Regions from separate parts of the Stutzerimonas chloritidismutans genome, predicted to be linked through region 1. Evidence: predicted binding sites of a transcription regulator. Region 1 holds the regulator's gene; the other holds the start of a gene.
The links. Region 1 encodes FliA, which starts transcription of late flagellar genes. Its sites were predicted from a motif close to CTAAAGTTTNNNNNNNNNNNGCCGNTAA; they were not measured.
Positions count from the first base shown of each region.

Region 2: the regulator FliA is predicted to act here: its motif matches at 1,468-1,495, upstream of LLJ08_RS11860 (methyl-accepting chemotaxis protein).

Region 1 covers NZ_CP086067.1:1,647,351-1,651,012, forward strand. Annotated here, with positions in the region: gene flhF (flagellar biosynthesis GTPase FlhF) at 1-332, shown strand, start outside; gene fleN (flagellar synthesis regulator FleN) at 424-1,251, shown strand; gene fliA (RNA polymerase sigma factor FliA) at 1,269-1,994, shown strand; gene LLJ08_RS07735 (chemotaxis response regulator CheY) at 2,069-2,443, shown strand; gene LLJ08_RS07740 (protein phosphatase CheZ) at 2,467-3,261, shown strand; gene LLJ08_RS07745 (chemotaxis protein CheA) at 3,273-3,662, shown strand, end outside.
Region 2 covers NZ_CP086067.1:2,575,295-2,578,956, reverse strand. Annotated here, with positions in the region: gene LLJ08_RS11865 (methyl-accepting chemotaxis protein) at 1-1,417, shown strand, start outside; gene LLJ08_RS11860 (methyl-accepting chemotaxis protein) at 1,533-3,155, shown strand; gene sstT (serine/threonine transporter SstT) at 3,331-3,662, shown strand, end outside.

The sequences.
Region 1 (3,662 bases):
AGAATTACCTGGTGCTGGCGGCAACCAGCCAGAGCCAGGTGCTTAAGGCCGCATGGCACAACTATCGTCGTTGTGGGCTGGCCGGTTGTATCCTGACGAAGCTCGATGAGGCGGGCAGCCTTGGCGATGTACTCGGTCTCACGATCAGCCAGCATTTGCCGATAGCCTACCTCGCCGATGGTCCCCGGATTCCTGACGACCTGCATCTGCCGCGCAGCCATCAGCTGGTCAGTCGGGCGGTGAGCCTGCAGTCCGGCGAGGAGCCGAGCGAAGAAACCATGGCCGACATGTTCGCCGGGTTGTACAACGGCTCGTCACGGCGGGCTGGATGATGCTGCGACAGCGGTACTCGAATGAATCAGATGCGTGCCATGCGGACGCATCGCCGGCCGCAAGGCCCCAGCAAGATATAGGCATGTGAACATGGGTATGCATCCCGTACAGGTGATTGCGGTGACTGGCGGCAAGGGTGGCGTCGGCAAGACCAACGTGTCGGTCAATCTGGCACTGGCGCTGGCCGACCTCGGCCGGCGTGTGGTGTTGCTTGACGCCGACCTTGGCCTGGCCAACGTCGACGTGCTGCTGGGGCTTACCACCAAGCGCACCCTGGCTGACGTCATCGCTGGCGAATGTGATCTGCGCGACGTACTGATCCAGGGGCCGGGCGGCATCCGCGTAGTGCCGGCCGCATCCGGCACGCAGAGCATGGTGCAGCTGTCTTCCCTGCAGCACGCCGGGTTGATCCAGGCGTTCAGCGAGCTTGGCGACGAGCTCGACGTGCTGATCATCGACACCGCGGCTGGCATCGGCGATTCCGTGGTGAGCTTCGTGCGCGCAGCTCAGGAAGTGCTGCTGGTGGTCACCGACGAGCCCACGTCCATCACCGACGCCTATGCACTTATCAAGCTGCTGAACCGCGATTACGGCATCAGCCGCTTCCGCGTGTTGGCCAACATGGCTCACGCACCGCAGGAAGGCCGCAATTTGTTCGCCAAGCTGACCAAGGTTACCGAGCGCTTTCTCGACGTGGCGCTGCAGTATGTCGGTGCGGTTCCTTACGACGAAGCGGTGCGCAAGGCCGTGCAGAAGCAGCGCGCTGTCTATGAAGCGTACCCGCGCTCGAAATGTGCACTAGCCTTCAAGGCGATCGCGCAGAAGGTTGATACCTGGCCGCTGCCGGCGACGCCGCGGGGTCATCTCGAGTTCTTCGTAGAGCGCCTCATCAGCCCCGCTTCACCCAGCCACGAATGACAGGTGCCGGATCCGCTATGTATTACAGCAAGGCTCAGGCAAAGGATGCGCAGTACCGCCTGATCGATCAGTACGCCCCATTGGTCAAGCGAATCGCTTACCACTTGTTGGCGCGTCTGCCTGCAAGCGTGCAAGTGGACGATCTGATTCAGGCTGGAATGATCGGACTGCTGGAAGCAGCTAAGAAATACGACGCGGGCAAGGGTGCCAGCTTCGAAACCTACGCAGGTATCCGCATTCGCGGCACCATGCTGGACGAAGTCCGCAAGGGTGACTGGGCGCCGCGCTCGGTGCATCGCAATTCGCGGATGGTCAGCGAGGCGATCCGGGCGATCGAAGCGAAAACCGGGCGCGACGCTAAAGATCACGAGGTTGCGGCCGAACTTAAGCTAAGTCTCGACGAGTATTACGGCATTCTGGGCGATACGCTGGGCAGTCGCCTGTTCAGCTTCGACGATCTGCTGCAGGAAGGCGATCATGGCGAGCTCGAGGAAGACGCTGCCAGTCTCCACCCGGAGCCGTTCCGTGATCTCGAGGATGAACGTTTTCAGCAGGCGCTGGCCGACGCCATCGCCAACCTGCCCGAGCGTGAAAAGCTGGTGCTGTCGCTGTATTACGACGAAGAATTGAATTTGAAGGAAATCGGTCAGGTGCTGGGGGTCAGCGAGTCGCGTGTGAGCCAGTTGCATAGCCAGTGCGCTGCGCGCTTGCGCGCGCGCCTCGGCGAATGGCGCGCCAATTGACGATTGTTTGCGGTATGACGTGCTCGGTTTGCTGAGGCATTTTGGGACTTACGGAGGTCGACTTGGACAAGAACATGAAAATCCTCATCGTCGATGACTTCTCGACGATGAGACGAATCATCAAGAACCTCCTGCGTGATCTGGGGTTCACCAACACCGCCGAAGCGGATGACGGTACTACCGCGCTGCCGATGCTCAAGAGCGGCAGCTTCGACTTCCTGGTGACCGACTGGAACATGCCGGGAATGAGCGGCATCGATCTGCTGCGCACTGTGCGTGCCGATGAGCGCCTCAAGCACCTGCCGGTGCTGATGGTGACGGCCGAAGCGAAACGCGATCAGATCATCGAAGCCGCCCAGGCCGGGGTTAACGGCTATGTGGTCAAGCCTTTCACTGCCCAGGTGCTCAAGGAGAAGATCGAGAAGATCTTCGAGCGCGTCAACGGCTGAAGCAGCAACGCCGCGAGGGCACTATGACGCAAGCAGACCAAAGCCTGGCAGAGTTCGAAGCGACTCTGAAGGCGCATGCACCCAAGTTGATCGAAAGTCTGCAGCAGGGCCGCTTCGATGAAGCGACGCAGATGTTCAATGAGCTGAATCAGGTGCGCAACCACGGGCTTTACCTGGAAGTTGGCAAGCTCACCCGAGAGCTGCACAACGCCATCGTCAAGCTCGAGATGGACACCTGCGCCACCGGCGGCGACCCGTCGCCGATCACGGACGCGACCGATCGCCTGTCCTACGTGGTGGAGATGACCGAGAAGGCTGCCAACCGCACCATGGACCTGGTCGAAGAATCAGCGCCGCTGGTGAACTATGTGAGCTATGAGGCGCAGAGCCTGACAGCCGACTGGCAGCGCTTCATGCGTCGTGAAATGAACGCCGATCAGTTCCGCGACCTAGTCAAGCGCATCGACCAGTACTTGCAGCGCAGCATGAACGACGGCGGCCAGTTGTCGCAGAACCTCAGCGAAATAATGCTGGCTCAGGACTTCCAGGATCTGACCGGGCAGGTGATCAAGCGAGTGACCCGCCTCATCAGTGACCTCGAAAGCAACCTGCTCAATCTTGTCCTGATGGCGGGGCAGGTTGATCGCGTGGCAGGCATCCAGCATGACCGCGAGGCGATGCGCGCCGAGCAGGAAAAGAAAAAACAAGAAAAAGAGCCTTCCAAGGGTGAAGGTCCGCAGATGCATGCCGATATGCGTGAAGACGTCGTTTCCGGCCAGGACGATGTCGATGATCTGCTTTCAAGCCTGGGCTTTTAGGGGAAGTGAATATGAGCTTCGACGCCGATGAAGAAATCCTCCAGGACTTCCTGGTAGAGGCCGGCGAGATTCTCGAACTATTGTCCGAGCAACTCGTGGAGCTGGAAAGCAGCCCCGATGACATGGCGTTGCTCAATGCGATTTTTCGCGGGTTCCATACGGTCAAGGGCGGTGCCGGGTTCCTCCAGCTGCATGAGCTGGTGGAGTGCTGCCATATCGCCGAAAACGTCTTCGACATCCTGCGCAAGGGTGAGCGTCGAGTCGATTCCGAACTGATGGATGTCGTTCTGCAGGCGCTCGACGCCGTGAACGCGATGTTCAGCCAGGTCCGCGAGCGCGTCGAGCCGACGCCAGCCTCGCGTGAGTTGCTTGCGGCGCTGGCACGTCTGGCGGAGCCAGCC
Region 2 (3,662 bases), 930 kb from region 1:
GCGCCTGGCTCTGGCTGAAGAGTCACAGATGGTGCAGGAGACCGCCCAGCGCTTGACCCAGATGCGCAGCGAAGTGGCTCAACGTGATGCCGATTACGCCAAGCGAGTAACCACGGCCGACGAGCGCGCAGCGTATGAGCGCTTCAAGCAGGGTTTCGACCAGTATCTGCTGCTGCAACAGCGCGTCGTGGATCATGTAGTCCGAGGCGAGCGCGCCCAGGCCGTGACGATAGTCAACGGCGAAATCAACGGGCACGCCGACAACGTAACCGCTTCGTTGAACCAGCTTCTGACTATCAACAACGAGGAGGCCAACCGGGCGGCCGAGCGTGCGTCCTTGCAATACGACACAGCCCTGAGTTGGGTGGTGGTCACGCTGGTACTCGCCGCTGGCATTACGATCACGCTTGCCTGGGTCTTTACCCGGAGCGTTGTGGGTCCGCTGGGGATGGCCGTTTCGGTAGCCGAGCGTATCGCTGGTGGTGACCTGACCGGAGACTTCGCTGTCGATGGCAAGGACGAGCCGGCCCGCCTGCTGACATCACTGAAAGCCATGCAGGCCAATCTGCGCGGGACCATTCAGGGCATCGCCGAATCCTCCAATCAGCTTGCCTCGGCGGCTGAAGAGCTCAATGCGGTGACCGAAGACTCTACCCGTGGCCTGCACCAGCAGAACCACGAGATCGAGCAAGCGGCTGCCGCCGTGAATGAGATGACCGCAGCCGTAGATGAAGTGGCGCGCAACGCGGTGGCTACCTCCGAGGCCTCCCAGGACTCCAACGACACCGCACAGCGCGGTCGCAAGCAGGTGATGCAGACAGTCGAGTCGATCAATCTGCTGGCAAGCGACGTGACCAATACCGCTGGAGAGGTGGAGCATCTTGCCGGTCAGGTGCGAGACATAAGCAAGGTGCTTGAAGTGATCCGCTCGATTGCCGAACAGACCAATCTGCTCGCACTGAACGCCGCGATCGAGGCGGCCCGGGCTGGCGATGCTGGCCGCGGCTTTGCGGTGGTGGCCGACGAGGTACGTGCTCTGGCGCATCGTACCCAGCAGTCCACCGGTGAGATCGAGCAGATGATTGGCAGCGTGCATCAGGGCACGGACAAGGCCGTGCATGCGATGCAATCGAGCAACGAGCGTGCCCGTACTACGTTGGAAATGGCTCGGGCGGCCGGCGAAGCCCTTGATGGCATCACCTCGGCGATCAGCCAGATCAGCGAGCGTAACCTGGTGATTGCCAGCGCCTCAGAAGAACAGGCTCAGGTCGCGCGGGAAGTGGATCGGAATCTGGTTAATATCCGTGACCTGTCGCTGCAGTCCTCGGCAGGTGCCAATCAGACGAGCGCGGCCAGTCAGGAACTGGCCCGCTTGGCCATCGACCTGAACGGCTTGGTGGCGCGTTTCAGGATCTAACTGCTCGCCTAATAAAAACCACGTTAAATTCAAGGTTTTTACCGTTCGTCGTAAAGTTTCCTCCCGCCAAGGCGATAATGTTGCATAAGCAGCGTTACCCCGGGGGGGACTTTATATGGTTAGGCAAATCAGTATTGCGATTCGTGCAGGGTTAGGTTTTGGCGCCGTGGCCCTGCTGGTATTTTTGCTGGGAGGCTTTTCTCTGCAGCAGATGACTACCATGCAACGGGAGTCCGTGGAGGTCAGTGAGCACTGGCTTCCTGCGATTCTTCGCATGGGTGATGTGAATCAGCAGTTCCTACGCATCCGTGCCGCCACTCTGCGTCTTCTCTTGGCTGATTCACCAACGAATCAGCGCACGGCAGTAGCTGCTATCGAAAAAACCAAAGTTGAGTTTCGGCAAGCTCGTGAAGAAGTGGATCCGCTGATTCGCACTGCAGAAGGTCGTTCGATCATCACGCGCTTCGATAAGGCCATGGCAGATTACGAGCGTTTCCAGACGCAGATCGTAGAGCTCGCGCTGAAAGGCGATCTTGACGGAGCGAGAGCATTAACGCGCGGCGAACTCAATCAGCATGCCGATGCCGCTTCCCAAGCAGTCGGGGATCTGATTGCTCTTTCCCGCGGAAAAGCTCTGGAGGCGGCGCGGCTGTCCGACGAAACTGCGTCGAGTGCGTTCAATGGAGTTGTAGTGGCGATGCTGCTGGCAGCAGTCCTGACAGTTGCCCTGGCTTTGCTGCTGACGCGCAGTATTGTGCGACCACTAAACGAGGCTGTAAGTGTTGCCGAGATCGTTGCTTCGGGCGATCTGACGCGTTGCATTCAGGTGATCGGGCGTGACGAGCCCGCTCGCCTGCTGACTGCGCTGGGGAGCATGCAGGCAAGCCTGCGCGAAACGATTCAGCGCATTGCTGACTCCTCCAGCCAGCTGGCTTCGGCGGCTGAGGAACTCAACGTCGTGACCGAAGATTCCACCCGCGGCCTCCACCAGCAGAATCAAGAGATTGAGCAGGCTGCAACGGCGGTCAACGAGATGACCACCGCGGTGGATGAGGTGGCGCGCAACGCCGTGGCGACCTCCGAAGCGTCGCGCGAGTCCGACCAGACAGCGCAGCATGGTCGTCAGCAGGTCATACGCACGGTTGACTCGATCGGCCTGTTGGCGGAAGACGTGACGATGACCGCGGCCGAAGTCGAGCGCCTAGCGGGGCAGGTGCGGGACATAAGCAAAGTGCTGGAAGTTATTCGCTCCATCGCCGAGCAAACCAACCTGCTGGCATTGAACGCCGCGATCGAGGCCGCGCGTGCAGGGGACGCTGGACGCGGTTTCGCGGTGGTAGCCGACGAGGTCCGGGCCTTGGCACATCGTACTCAGCAATCGACTGAAGAGATTGAGCAAATGATTGCTGACGTGCATCAGGGCACGGACAAGGCCGTGCACGCGATGCAATCGAGCAACGAGCGTGCCCGTACCACGTTGGAAATGGCTCGGGCGGCCGGCGAAGCTCTTGATGGCATCACCTCGGCGATCAGCCAGATCAGCGAACGCAACCTGGTGATTGCCAGCGCCTCAGAAGAACAGGCTCAGGTCGCGCGGGAAGTGGATCGGAATCTGGTTAATATCCGTGACCTCTCGCTGCAGTCCTCGGCAGGTGCCAATCAGACGAGCGCGGCCAGTCAGGAACTGGCTCGCTTGGCTATCGACCTGAATGGTCTGGTAGCGCGCTTTCAGGTGTGACATGCGCTAGCCGCAATGGCGCTTTCCCGCCGTCTGCGGGCGCTTCAGCAGCCGCCCGTGCCCCCGTGACAGCACAACGCTGGGCATGGGCGGGAGAGCGGCGTACCATCCGGCGTTTTTCCATGGCAGGCACGGGCTGTTTCGGGCCGTATCTGCCGAGCTGCGAGATGCGCCCATGTCCGATATGCCTCGATTCATTCGCTTCATCAGCCGTACCAGCCTCGTTGCCCAGATCGTCGCGGGCCTGGTGGCTGGCGCCCTGCTTGCGCTACTGCTGCCTGGCGCAGCAAAATCCGTAGCTCTTCTCGGTGACCTGTTCGTGCAGGCGCTCAAAGCGGTAGCACCGATTCTGGTGTTCGTGTTGGTGACCTCTTCACTGGCCAACCACAAGCGCGGCCAGCCTACCCATATCCGCCCCATCATCTTGCTATACGCGCTCGGCACGCTGAGTGCAGCGGCCGTTGCCGTGCTGGCGAGCTTCATGTTTCCAACCACGCTCACGCTGGT